Regions from separate parts of the Lysinibacillus sp. FSL P4-0201 genome, predicted to be linked through region 3. Evidence: a T-box and tRNA genes for the amino acid it is inferred to sense, from the RefSeq annotation. Region 3 holds a T-box; the other regions hold tRNA genes.
The links. A T-box is a leader RNA that pairs with one kind of tRNA and senses whether it is charged. The one in region 3 lies ahead of MKY76_RS16340 (valine--tRNA ligase), so its partner is inferred to be a tRNA-Val.
Positions count from the first base shown of each region.

Region 1: it has a tRNA-Val gene. The T-box ahead of MKY76_RS16340 (valine--tRNA ligase) is inferred to sense a tRNA for this amino acid. The anticodon was not compared.
Region 2: it has a tRNA-Val gene. The T-box ahead of MKY76_RS16340 (valine--tRNA ligase) is inferred to sense a tRNA for this amino acid. The anticodon was not compared.

Region 1 covers NZ_CP151995.1:3,554,121-3,558,490, forward strand. The annotation lists gene MKY76_RS17720 (ABC transporter ATP-binding protein) at 1-42, shown strand, start outside; tRNA gene MKY76_RS17725 (tRNA-Glu) at 186-257, opposite strand; tRNA gene MKY76_RS17730 (tRNA-Ser) at 260-350, opposite strand; tRNA gene MKY76_RS17735 (tRNA-Asn) at 361-437, opposite strand; tRNA gene MKY76_RS17740 (tRNA-Ile) at 442-518, opposite strand; tRNA gene MKY76_RS17745 (tRNA-Gly) at 520-593, opposite strand; tRNA gene MKY76_RS17750 (tRNA-Phe) at 599-674, opposite strand; tRNA gene MKY76_RS17755 (tRNA-Asp) at 733-808, opposite strand; tRNA gene MKY76_RS17760 (tRNA-Met) at 812-886, opposite strand; tRNA gene MKY76_RS17765 (tRNA-Ser) at 940-1,032, opposite strand; tRNA gene MKY76_RS17770 (tRNA-Ile) at 1,048-1,124, opposite strand; tRNA gene MKY76_RS17775 (tRNA-Met) at 1,132-1,205, opposite strand; tRNA gene MKY76_RS17780 (tRNA-Ala) at 1,234-1,309, opposite strand; tRNA gene MKY76_RS17785 (tRNA-Pro) at 1,326-1,402, opposite strand; tRNA gene MKY76_RS17790 (tRNA-Arg) at 1,412-1,488, opposite strand; tRNA gene MKY76_RS17795 (tRNA-Leu) at 1,497-1,585, opposite strand; tRNA gene MKY76_RS17800 (tRNA-Gly) at 1,591-1,665, opposite strand; tRNA gene MKY76_RS17805 (tRNA-Leu) at 1,702-1,786, opposite strand; tRNA gene MKY76_RS17810 (tRNA-Lys) at 1,804-1,879, opposite strand; tRNA gene MKY76_RS17815 (tRNA-Thr) at 1,887-1,962, opposite strand; tRNA gene MKY76_RS17820 (tRNA-Val) at 1,966-2,041, opposite strand; rRNA gene rrf (5S ribosomal RNA) at 2,052-2,167, opposite strand; gene MKY76_RS17830 (cysteine desulfurase family protein) at 2,446-3,516, opposite strand; gene nadB (L-aspartate oxidase) at 3,617-4,370, shown strand, end outside.
Region 2 covers NZ_CP151995.1:3,936,156-3,940,525, forward strand. The annotation lists gene MKY76_RS19845 (S-layer homology domain-containing protein) at 1-880, opposite strand, end outside; tRNA gene MKY76_RS19850 (tRNA-Leu) at 1,521-1,601, opposite strand; tRNA gene MKY76_RS19855 (tRNA-Cys) at 1,649-1,722, opposite strand; tRNA gene MKY76_RS19860 (tRNA-Gly) at 1,731-1,805, opposite strand; tRNA gene MKY76_RS19865 (tRNA-Gln) at 1,811-1,885, opposite strand; tRNA gene MKY76_RS19870 (tRNA-His) at 1,890-1,965, opposite strand; tRNA gene MKY76_RS19875 (tRNA-His) at 2,001-2,076, opposite strand; tRNA gene MKY76_RS19880 (tRNA-Trp) at 2,089-2,162, opposite strand; tRNA gene MKY76_RS19885 (tRNA-Tyr) at 2,176-2,259, opposite strand; tRNA gene MKY76_RS19890 (tRNA-Thr) at 2,269-2,344, opposite strand; tRNA gene MKY76_RS19895 (tRNA-Phe) at 2,357-2,429, opposite strand; tRNA gene MKY76_RS19900 (tRNA-Asp) at 2,445-2,520, opposite strand; tRNA gene MKY76_RS19905 (tRNA-Met) at 2,524-2,598, opposite strand; tRNA gene MKY76_RS19910 (tRNA-Val) at 2,625-2,700, opposite strand; tRNA gene MKY76_RS19915 (tRNA-Glu) at 2,716-2,790, opposite strand; tRNA gene MKY76_RS19920 (tRNA-Ser) at 2,815-2,906, opposite strand; tRNA gene MKY76_RS19925 (tRNA-Asn) at 2,912-2,988, opposite strand; rRNA gene rrf (5S ribosomal RNA) at 3,005-3,120, opposite strand; rRNA gene MKY76_RS19935 (23S ribosomal RNA) at 3,233-4,370, opposite strand, start outside.
Region 3 covers NZ_CP151995.1:3,248,986-3,253,355, forward strand. The annotation lists gene MKY76_RS16340 (valine--tRNA ligase) at 1-1,922, opposite strand, end outside; T-box leader at 2,004-2,261, opposite strand; gene MKY76_RS16345 (hypothetical protein) at 2,364-2,558, shown strand; gene MKY76_RS16350 (valyl-tRNA synthetase) at 2,535-3,209, opposite strand; gene MKY76_RS16355 (SRPBCC family protein) at 3,380-3,826, opposite strand; gene hemL (glutamate-1-semialdehyde 2,1-aminomutase) at 4,343-4,370, opposite strand, start outside.

The sequences.
Region 1 (4,370 bases), 310 kb from region 3:
ACACCTCTTTGCATCCCATATGGAAAAGGACGAAAAATTTAATCACTAATTTAAAAAACAACAAACAAGCCTACACAGTTTAATCATTCTGTGTAGGCTTTCATTTATTATAGCTATGTTATAAATCTAAATATCAAGTAAATTAAAAAGTGCAGTAGATGTAAATTCATCTACTGCACTTAGTATGACCCGTACGGGATTCGAACCCGTGTTACCGCCGTGAAAGGGCGGTGTCTTAACCACTTGACCAACGGGCCCATGGCGGAGAAGGAGGGATTTGAACCCTCGCGCCGGTTACCCGACCTACACCCTTAGCAGGGGCGCCTCTTCAGCCTCTTGAGTACTTCCCCAAAATAAAAATGGCTCCGAAGGCAGGACTCGAACCTGCGACAACCTGATTAACAGTCAGGTGCTACTACCAACTGAGCTACTTCGGAATAATGGTGGGCCTAAATGGACTCGAACCATCGACCTCACGCTTATCAGGCGTGCGCTCTAACCAGCTGAGCTATAGGCCCTTGGAGCGGGTGATGGGAATCGAACCCACGACATCAGCTTGGAAGGCTGAGGTTTTACCATTAAACTACACCCGCATAAATGGTGGGTCAGGACGGAATCGAACCGCCGACACTTAGAGCTTCAATCTAATGCTCTACCAACTGAGCTACTGACCCATTTCGTCCATGCTAAGCTTGCTCACTTTTTTGCTTCTCATGACTTTTATTTTAAAAATGGCGGTCCCGACCGGGATCGAACCGGCGATCTCCTGCGTGACAGGCAGGCATGTTAACCGCTACACCACGGGACCTTTTGGTTGCGGGGGCCGGATTTGAACCAACGACCTTCGGGTTATGAGCCCGACGAGCTACCACTGCTCCACCCCGCGATAATTTTATGTTGTTTCGAGTTTTTAAAGCACCATTTATAAAAATTTAAAACTGGAGGAGGTAGAGGGATTCGAACCCCCGCGCGGTGTTACCCGCCTGTCGGTTTTCAAGACCGATCCCTTCAGCCAGACTTGGGTATACCTCCGTTACAATATATAAATGGTGGACCTTGCAGGACTCGAACCTGCGACCGGACGGTTATGAGCCGTCTGCTCTAACCAACTGAGCTAAAGGTCCTTTAAGATGGCGGCAGAGGGGATCGAACCCCCGACCTTACGGGTATGAACCGTACGCTCTAGCCAGCTGAGCTACGCCGCCAGGATCTTTATACTGGTTAATTTACTTATGGTGGAGCCTAGCGGGATCGAACCGCTGACCTCCTGCGTGCAAGGCAGGCGCTCTCCCAGCTGAGCTAAGGCCCCATAATCTTTTTGGAAATGGTCGGGAAGACAGGATTCGAACCTGCGACCCCTTGGTCCCAAACCAAGTGCTCTACCAAGCTGAGCTACTTCCCGTTGTTCTTTTGGCGCGCCCGACAGGAGTCGAACCCATAACCTTCTGATCCGTAGTCAGACGCTCTATCCAATTGAGCTACGGGCGCATTTAAAATGGTGCCGAGGACCGGAATCGAACCGGTACGGTAGTCACCTACCGCAGGATTTTAAGTCCTGTGCGTCTGCCAGTTCCGCCACCCCGGCACATTTGGAGCGGAAGACGAGGTTCGAACTCGCGACCCCCACCTTGGCAAGGTGGTGTTCTACCACTGAACTACTTCCGCATGTGCATAAGCTTTTTTATCTGGCAATGAAAATAATGGTGCGGGTGAAGGGAGTCGAACCCCCACGCCTTGCGGCGCTAGATCCTAAGTCTAGTGCGTCTGCCAATTCCGCCACACCCGCTTATTATTATTTATAAATGGTGAGCCATGAAGGACTCGAACCTTCGACCCTCTGATTAAAAGTCAGATGCTCTACCAACTGAGCTAATGGCTCGAAAAAATGGTGCCGGCTATAGGAATCGAACCCACGACCTACTGATTACAAGTCAGTTGCTCTACCTGCTGAGCTAAACCGGCATATGGTGGAGGATGACGGGCTCGAACCGCCGACCCTCTGCTTGTAAGGCAGATGCTCTCCCAGCTGAGCTAATCCTCCTGGGTATTATGCCTAGCGACGTCCTACTCTCACAGGGGGAAGCCCCCAACTACCATCGGCGCTAAAGAGCTTAACTTCCGTGTTCGGTATGGGAACGGGTGTGACCTCTTTGCCATCATCACTAGACTTTGTTATGTATCTTGTTTTGAAGTTGTTTACCTGTCCTTCAAGACAAGAATTATTGTATAACGTTTTCTAACATTGTGCAATACTTTTTTATAAAAAAAAGAAATTATTACTTTTTAAAGATATTTTTGTTAAGTAAGAGAAAATATTGCCCTGCAAAATATTATAGCAATTGTTGGTTCAAAAGAAAACAATTATTTTATTTGGCCGATATTATTAACTTATAATCTATTTCACTACAAGTGAAGAATATAGATAATCCTTCACTCGTCTTTTCGTTAAATATTTGAAAGCTCTATTTTTAATTTTACAATATCCTCAAGTGTAGTGGAAGGACCAAAAGATATTCTAAAAAATTGGCGTGCCGCTTCCAAAGAGAACCCCATTGATAGAATAGCCTTTGTTCCCGATTCACTATGAATATCACATGCACTTCCTGTAGAGATACAGATTCCCGCCTCATTTAACTTTAAAAGAACATATTGCCCCTCTACTTTTTCCATCATTACCCCACAAATATTAGGTAGTTGCTGTTTACACTCAACGAGCTGACATTTTTCAGGTAAATTATTTTCAAAATAATTTCTTAGCGTTTCATAATGTTGCAATTCATATTGATAGTTTTCAATTGCCGCGGCAAAGGCCACGATTGCAGGAGTATCTAATGTCCCCCCTCTAAGACCCCTCTCATGTGTCAAACCTGGTGTTAATGCAGGTACTCTGATTGCAGGGTTCAGATATATAGCACCACAGCCCTTTGGTCCGCCTATTTTATGAGCCGAGATGGTAATCGCATCTACCCCTTTTGGTATAGCTAGTTTGCCAAATGATTGTACACAATCAACATGACAGAATATATTTGATTTTCTTGCCATCTTTACGATTTTCTCTACAGGCTGGATTGAACCAATTTCAGAATTGACATGTTGAATGGTAATCAAAGCAGTCTCTTCCCGGATTGCTTGTTGCAATTGCCCCAGATCAACACAACCATCCTTCTGCAAAGGTAATTTTGTTACAGTAAAGCCCTTTTTCTCAAGTGTATTCAAAGCCGCATGCACTGACGTATGCTCAGCTTGAGATGAAATAATGTGTTTTCCTTTTTTTGAGGCTAGCGCTAACGACAAGATGGCTATGAGATTTCCTTCTGTTCCACTACCCGTAAAAATTACGCCATCACTAGTTACACCTAGGGCTTGGGCTACAACCTCCCTTGATTGCTGGACAAAATAAAAAGCTTGTCCGCCTAAATCATGCAAACTCGCACTATTTCCATAATACCGTTGTGCCACCTCTACATATGCCTCAAGAGATTCCCTCATCATAGGTGATGTTGCAGCATAATCCATATAAATCATCGTCTTCTTCCTCTCTTGTTCATCAGGTCTTGTTTTCTTTTATATTTTATGTAAAGATAAGTGTCAAGACAACTGTAAAGAAGGTATAACGATGGATGTAAAGACAGACGTCCTTATAATTGGTAGTGGTATTGCTGCACTTCAGGCTGCTTTAGTGCTTGAAAAACATTTTCAAATACAAATTGTTACAAAATCATCTATATATATGAGTAGTTCTTATCGTGCACAAGGTGGGATTGCTGCTGTTACCAGTGAGGAGGATCATATTCAACATCATATTGCTGATACATTGAAAGCTGGAGAGTATCATCATGAGAAAAGGCATGTTAAAACACTTATAAAAAATGGCACTGAGATTATGCAAAACTATCTAAAGGATGGCCTCCCTGTTGATCGGCAGGTCGATGGAAAACCTGCTCTAGGACTTGAAGGAGCACATAGTCATCATCGTATTCTACATGCAGGTGGTGATCGTACTGGTCAGATTTTCATAGATTACTTGCTTCATAAACTTTCGCCCAAAACAAAGATCAATTGCTATGAAATGGCTTATGAGCTTTTACGGAATACAGATGGTGACTGTGTAGGAGTACTAACTAAAGGAGAAAAAGGTACAAAACGTTATTTGGCTCATCATGTTATTTTAGCGACAGGTGGCGCAGGTGCCCTTTATTCAAGTACATCTAATTTTCCAACTAATACAGGGGATGGGATCGCATTAGCATTTCGAGCAGGCGCTGCCATTAGTGATATGGAATTTATGCAATTTCACCCGAGTCTTCTGTGGTGTAAAAATGAAGCAAAGGGATTAGTTTCTGAAGCTGTCAGAGGGGCTGGTGGTATTT
Region 2 (4,370 bases), 690 kb from region 3:
CATAGGGGTTATTAGTATCAGTACTTGGTGTACCTTTTGCAGTTAATTCAATAGATTGTATTTGTTCAATTTTATTCTCTTTTATAGTTAGTTTTAAGTTGGCACCTTTTAATGTCGCTAGATTACTCGGATTAATCCATTTCTTTTGATCATCTGAAAGTGTATATGTACCTTCAGAAGTCACCAGTGTCTCATCTGTAATATTGGAGATCGTCTCATTCAAATGAACAGGAACAGGTGTTATTTTGTTTTCACTACGGTAAATTAACGCTGCTAGTTGTCCACGAGTCACACTTTTATTAGGCGAAAATGTTGTTGGGGTTGTTCCGGATGTGATTTCATTTTCAATCAATACCCCAACATAATTATTAAACCAATCATCTTGACTCACATCTGTAAAGTTTATTTTTTGTTGAGAATTTTCTGATTTTAAATCATAGGCTAATGAGATAATTTTTGCCATCTGTGCACGAGTCACAGGATCATTCGGTCTGTATTCACCTTCAGATCCCACAATAATTCCTTTATCGGCTAATGCAGCAATATATTTATAGAAACTATGCTTTTCAGAGACATCTTTAAATCCTGGGTTCTTAATATTAGTTGTATCTAAATCTAATGCAAGTGCGATGATTTTTGCAGCATGGGCGCGAGTTAAAGGTTCGTTTGGACGGAAAGTACCATCTTCATAGCCACTTATAATATTACGTGCATGTAAACTATTTACTGCTTCATAAAAGTATGCATTTGACTGTACATCTTTGAATTTAGTTGCAGCTGCGTTAGCATTTGGTATCACTGTCACTAAACTACCTACCACAACAGATGCTGTAACTGTAGATGCTATTATCTTGTTAAAATTTTTATTCTTTTTTTTCATAATCTCACATTCTTTCCCTCATTATTGATGGTGACTTATTTACTAATAAATAGTAATTTACGATATATCTTTTTGCATATTTTTTTAAATTGGAATATCTCCCTTTCTTATTATAATTCCACAATGGTTTTTGGGTAGTTATTACCAAATATTTTAGATATATCCTTTTTTACTTTCCATTTTAGAGAAATTAGTCTACCTATCATACAAATGTGGTAAAAATATTTTATAATAAATAGTAAAATTAATATATATAAATTTTGAATTAATAGAACAAAAATTTTAGTTCAACTTCATGCATGACCCATACGTTGTGATTGATGTTTTCATGTTTCATCGATACAAAACATATCTTAATGCCACTTGTTTCTAAGTGAAGGAAGAAACTAAACTCTGTCTTGTCATTTTCTGCTTTTAAGAGGCAAGTACACATTAATTTATCAGTTAACGTTACCATAATGAAGGTAGATTATATTAAATAACTTTAGTTTGCTAATACAGCGCAAAATATAGCTGCTGTAAAGGCAAAAATATGACCCATTCAGTCCCCCGCTCCTTTATCTATGTTTATATACTTTCTATAATTTTTTACAACAAAAAAAGAACCCCTGATATATCAAGGATTCTTCGTTGTAATTGATACCGGTGGTCGGGGTCGAACCGACACTCCAAAGGAACACGATTTTGAGTCGTGCGCGTCTGCCAATTCCGCCACACCGGCATAATGGAGATAAAAAAAATCGGATAAACCGATTAACAGTTAAAATATGGAGGCGGCAACCGGATTTGAACCGGTGATAAGGGTGTTGCAGACCCGTGCCTTACCACTTGGCTATGCCGCCGTCATACATGGAGCGGAAGACGAGGTTCGAACTCGCGACCCCCACCTTGGCAAGGTGGTGTTCTACCACTGAACTACTTCCGCAAAAATGGCTGGGGTACTAGGATTCGAACCTAGGCATGACGGAATCAAAATCCGTTGCCTTACCGCTTGGCTATACCCCAACAATGGGGCGACTGATGGGAATCGAACCCACGAATGCCGGAACCACAATCCGGTGCGTTAACCACTTCGCCACAATCGCCATTGTATTATGATGTTTATTAATTTTATATGAGATGGGGCGACTGATGGGAATCGAACCCACGAATGCCGGAACCACAATCCGGTGCGTTAACCACTTCGCCACAATCGCCATAAAATTAATTGGCAGGGGCAGTAGGAATCGAACCCACACCAAAGGTTTTGGAGACCTCTATTCTACCGTTGAACTATGCCCCTAAAATAATAAAACTGGTGGAGGGGGACGGATTCGAACCGCCGAACCCTAAGGAGCGGATTTACAGTCCGCCGCGTTTAGCCACTTCGCTACCCCTCCGGGAATATCTGGTGCCGGCTATAGGAATCGAACCCACGACCTACTGATTACAAGTCAGTTGCTCTACCTGCTGAGCTAAACCGGCAAAAAAATAAGATGGGTCAGGACGGAATCGAACCGCCGACACTTAGAGCTTCAATCTAATGCTCTACCAACTGAGCTACTGACCCATATTTTAAAATAAATGGCGGTCCCGACCGGGATCGAACCGGCGATCTCCTGCGTGACAGGCAGGCATGTTAACCGCTACACCACGGGACCATTTGGTTGCGGGGGCTGGATTTGAACCAACGACCTTCGGGTTATGAGCCCGACGAGCTACCACTGCTCCACCCCGCGATAATACTATAATATTGTTAAAATAATGGTGGAGGATGACGGGCTCGAACCGCCGACCCTCTGCTTGTAAGGCAGATGCTCTCCCAGCTGAGCTAATCCTCCATCTGGGTATTGAATTGGTGACCCCTACGGGATTCGAACCCGTGTTACCGCCGTGAAAGGGCGGTGTCTTAACCACTTGACCAAGGGGCCATCGTTTGGAACACATCAAAGTGCTGGCGGAGAGTAAGGGATTTGAACCCTTGAGACAGTGTTAACCGCCTACACGATTTCCAATCGTGCTCCTTCGGCCACTCGGACAACTCTCCAAGAATGGCTCCGAAGGCAGGACTCGAACCTGCGACAACCTGATTAACAGTCAGGTGCTACTACCAACTGAGCTACTTCGGAATAATTTTAGTATATAGCCTAGCGACGTCCTACTCTCACAGGGGGAAGCCCCCAACTACCATCGGCGCTAAAGAGCTTAACTTCCGTGTTCGGTATGGGAACGGGTGTGACCTCTTTGCCATCATCACTAGACTATTTGAAAGACAATACTTATTATAACATATCTTATAAAAATTACAAGTATATTCTAATATTTTATTCTTTCAAAACTGGATAAACGGTGCATTGAATGTTTCAAACTTTTTTGGTTAAGTCCTCGATCGATTAGTATTCGTCAGCTCCATGTGTCACCACACTTCCACCTCGAACCTATCTACCTCATCGTCTTTGAGGGATCTTACTTACTTGCGTAATGGGAAATCTCATCTTGAGGGGGGCTTCATGCTTAGATGCTTTCAGCACTTATCCCGTCCACACATAGCTACCCAGCGATGCCTTTGGCAAGACAACTGGTACACCAGCGGTGTGTCCATCCCGGTCCTCTCGTACTAAGGACAGCTCCTCTCAAATTTCCTACGCCCACGACGGATAGGGACCGAACTGTCTCACGACGTTCTGAACCCAGCTCGCGTACCGCTTTAATGGGCGAACAGCCCAACCCTTGGGACCGACTACAGCCCCAGGATGCGATGAGCCGACATCGAGGTGCCAAACCTCCCCGTCGATGTGGACTCTTGGGGGAGATAAGCCTGTTATCCCCGGGGTAGCTTTTATCCGTTGAGCGATGGCCCTTCCATGCGGAACCACCGGATCACTAAGCCCGTCTTTCGACCCTGCTCGACTTGTAGGTCTCGCAGTCAAGCTCCCTTGTGCCTTTACACTCTACGAATGATTTCCAACCATTCTGAGGGAACCTTTGGGCGCCTCCGTTACCTTTTAGGAGGCGACCGCCCCAGTCAAACTGTCCGCCTGACACTGTCTCCTGCCCCGCTAAGGGGCATGGGTTAGAATTTCAATACAACCAGGGTAGTATCCCACCGACGCCTCCTTCGAAGCTGGCGCTCCGAGATCTCTGGCTCCTACCTATCCTGTACAAGTTGTACCAAAATTCAATATCAGGCTACAGTAAAGCTCCACGGGGTCTTTCCGTCCTGTCGCGGGTAACCTGCATCTTCACAGGTACTATAATTTCACCGAGTCTCTCGTTGAGACAGTGCCCAGATCGTTACGCCTTTCGTGCGGGTCGGAACTTACCCGACAAGGAATTTCGCTACCTTAGGACCGTTATAGTTACGGCCGCCGTTTACTGGGGCTTCAATTCGCAGCTTCGCTTGCGCTAACCACTCCTCTTAACCTTCCAGCACCGGGCAGGCGTCAGCCCCTATACGTCACCTTACGGTTTTGCAGAGACCTGTGTTTTTGCTAAACAGTCGCCTGGGCCT
Region 3 (4,370 bases):
AAATTGTATAATTCACGGCCAACTTCGCCGAATTCATAACGCTCTGCAAGAGAGGTTACACGTTCAATCGTTTCATTTAAGCGCGTTAAAATCCATTTGTCAGCTACAGATTTTTCACCAGTTAAATCGATCTCATCATATGTCATACCATCCATATTCATAAGCGCAAAACGTGATGCATTCCAAATCTTATTGGCAAAGTTCCATACTGCTTCAACTTTTTCAGTTGTATAGCGTAAATCTTGACCAGGTGATGAACCAGTAGCTAAGAAGTAGCGTAATGAATCTGCACCGTATTGTTCAATGACATCCATTGGATCAACACCATTGCCAAGTGATTTACTCATTTTACGCCCTTCACCATCACGTACTAAACCATGAATTAGCACATCTTTAAATGGACGTTGATCTGTAAACTCAAGGCCTTGGAAAATCATTCGAGAAACCCAGAAGAAAATAATATCATAGCCTGTTACTAAAGTATTTGTTGGATAGTAACGTTTATATTCTTCATTTGCTTCATCTGGCCAACCCATAGTAGAAAACGGCCATAGTGCTGAAGAGAACCATGTATCTAGTACATCTTCATCTTGCGTCCAGTTTTCTGCATCTGCTGGGGCTTCTTTACCTACGTATATTTCGCCTGTTTCATTATGGTACCAGGCTGGGATTTGATGGCCCCACCATAATTGACGAGAAATACACCAATCGCGTATATTCTCCATCCAGCGGGAATATGTGTTTTCAAAACGAGCAGGAACAAAGTTTACTTTCCCTTCTTCGTCCTTTTGCAGCTCTAGGGAAGCATCAGCAAGTGGTTGCATTTTAACGAACCATTGTGCTGAAAGATATGGCTCAACAACAGCACCAGAACGTTCAGAGTGTCCTACTGAATGCATATGCTCTTCAATGCGAATTAACACACCTGCTTCTTGTAAATCAGCAACAATTTGCTTGCGGCATTCGAAGCGATCCATTCCTTTATATTTGCCAGCAAGATCATTCATTGTGCCGTCTTCATTCATTACTAGAATGCGCTCTAGATTATGACGATTACCAACTTCAAAGTCGTTCGGATCATGGGCTGGTGTCATTTTTACAACCCCAGTACCAAATTCCATATCAACGTACTCATCAGCAACAATTGGAATTTCGCGACCTACAATCGGTAAAATAACGTTTTTACCAATTAAGTGCTGATAACGCTCATCGTTCGGGTGAACAGCTACCCCAGAGTCACCAAGCATTGTTTCGGGACGTGTTGTAGCAACTTCTACATAGCCAGAGCCATCAGCTAATGGATATTTCATATGATAGAAGGCACCTTGCACATCCTGATAAATTACCTCGATATCAGATAATGCTGTTTTTGCTGCTGGGTCCCAGTTGATAATACGTTCACCACGATAAATTAAACCTTTTTCATATAACTGAACAAAAACTGTTTTTACCGCATCTGAAAGACCTTTGTCTAATGTGAAACGTTCACGTGTATAATCTAATCCAAGACCAAGCTTTGCCCATTGATCACGAATATGTCCCGCATACTCTTCTTTCCATTCCCATGTTTTTTCGAGGAATTTTTCACGTCCTAAATCATAACGTGTAATATTATCCTCACGCAGCTTGGCTTCTACTTTTGCCTGTGTTGCTATACCAGCATGGTCCATACCTGGCAACCATAGGGCATCATAGCCTTGCATGCGTTTCATACGAATGAGAATATCTTGTAATGTTGTATCCCAAGCATGACCAAGGTGTAATTTACCTGTTACGTTCGGTGGTGGAATAACGATTGAATAGGGCTTTTTCCCACTTTCAGGCTGTGCCTCGAAAAACTTCCCTTGTAACCACCATTCATAGCGACCAGCTTCAATGGACTGTGGGTCATATTTAGTTGGCATTGAAATGTTTTCTGTCATATTGACTCCTCCTATTGTTTGAAAACTGTTGGTAAAGAAATACTATTTATTTTTTTACCCAATAAAAAAACTCCTCTCGTCTAAAAGGACGAAGGAGTTTTAGTTCGCGGTACCACCTTTAATTCCAGCAGGGTTAAGATAAATGTTAAAAAACATATTTTCTCAGCCTATTCTACTGGCTCTCAATTCGGTAACGGTGTTTAACCGGCTTTAACTACTATTAGTTCACTAAAGCTGCTCAAGGGCTACCTTCAATTTCGTACAAATAGAAACTTCTCAGCTACCGTTTCCTCTCTGAAAATGTAGTCAAAATTTACTCTTCCCTATCATAGCATCTGTATTTGATTTTCCTTATTGTACCGCAGGATCGTGTCATTTTTCAAGTGATTTAGTCATCTTTTAGTAAGAGGAAAGTAAATAGAAAAGGAAGTGACAATTCAAATGCGACGACGCAAGTATAACCCTTGGCTTTTACCACCTTGGCTACGACAAGTTCGTTTTTATTGCAGAACCATCATCGTGCCGATTTGTGCTTTTCAGTTTATCCGTGTCATTATTGTGCCAACATCAGGTGATTTAGTCTTCTTATTACTCCTGCTACTTCTCTGCTATTTACTTTTGAAAGACATCATTTGAAACACGAACTTTAAGCGGTGTATATTCTTCTGTTAGATCCCAAATCATAGAAGGCACTTCATGCCAAGTACTGGATTCGCGTACAACAATATGGCTTGAGGATTCTCTTAATACAGCTTTTTGGTCAACTGTTGTAGAATTCTCTTGGCGTGAAGCTGCTGCTACTGCGGCAGGTTGTTTCACTTGAACACTTTCTTCAATTGCAGCCAATGTCTCCTCTTGTTCGAAAGCATGTGTTGATAGGTGCGGATTGTCTAACACATCTTTTTCAACAACAGGTTCATATTCATTGAAAGCGCTTGTGACTGTCCACTCAAGCTGACACATCTGATTTGTTAGACTAGGGCGAATATCCTTGACCATTAAATCTTTGACATCTGATTCTTTTGGTAAATCCACATGTAAAGGAACGGCATACTCAAAATAACCAGTATCTCCTTGAATATCAAGGGCATCAATTGTAATTAAATCTTCATTCTCCGCAAATGCTTGCATATCTTGAAAATCAAAGCGAACGTGTGCGGTGATATGATAGATGCCCATAAGTCGCAAAGAATCCTCTAACTGCATTGCCTGCCACTGTGGCTTAATTTGAACAGCTGCTATTTCAGTTGGGCAGCCATATCCAGGAAAACAAAATGTTTCGCGCATATTCCAAGTTTTGTGTTCGATAATAATCCCTCCCTTTGCATCATATGACGATTTGAAGGATAGTATGCTAGGATGTTGCCATTTGAACAGAGTTAAAAATAGATACTACTAAAAAAATGGCATGCTAGAAGTAATAGTCTAGCATGCCATTCCCATGGATGTTCGTATCATTAAACATTTACTAATTTAATTTTATTAGCTACACGATCTGTTAGCATTTGTGTTGCCTTTGGTACGATCGGTTTAAAAATCGGATTGAGAACAGGGCCAGCTAACCCGCCTGCAATGACTTCTAAGAATCCTGTCATTTTAGTATTTTCAGCGTCGATACTTTCTGCGAGGAAATAGCCATTTCCTGTGAAGTTATCAGAAAGCCCCTTTAATTCAAATGTAACTTTTGATGGTGCTATCCATTCTAAGATTGTAATTTCTACTTCAACTGTTTTTTTCAAAACGCCAACATTGCCTTTAAAAGTCCAAGTGGAGTGTTTCTCATCAATCATTTCATGTGCATTATAACCAGGGACAAGCTTTGCCCATTTTTCCATATCACTAACGAAATCCCATACATGTTCAATCCCTACGGGTACTTCGACCGTGTGTGTGCCTGTTGCCATATCAATTCACTACTTTCTTTTATGAATAGCTATATTATAAACGATATCGCCCACAATTTGGCTATGCTGAAAGATGTAATTTTGACAAAAGCAGGTCCTTCATCCAGTATAGTTGAGCGTACTTACTAGTAAATATATGCTATTGTTCCTTTTTACTCATGTATTCCTCAAGCACTATAATGCCTTCTGCTTAATCCATTAAAAAAGGTAATGTCAATGGGATATAAAGCAATTTTACAAAGCGAGGGTTTATTCCGTTACGCTAGCATCCTTTCCAGGGGGACGTTCGTGAGTGACAACACCTCTACATAAAATGAGTAGTGAACACTTTTACTTTATTTGAAAACCTTGCTATTAAGAATCATTTTTATGGGGTGAAGTGGAAGGTGCTTGAATCCCGTGGGATAGCTAAAGAGGTGAGCCACAGGAAAGCAAGTAGCCTACAACGGAAACCATTTTCACCTTTCAACAGCAGAAGAGCATGCTAGAAATAATTCTAGCATGCTCTATCAAATTTTATTTCGCTAATTGCGCAAATACTTTA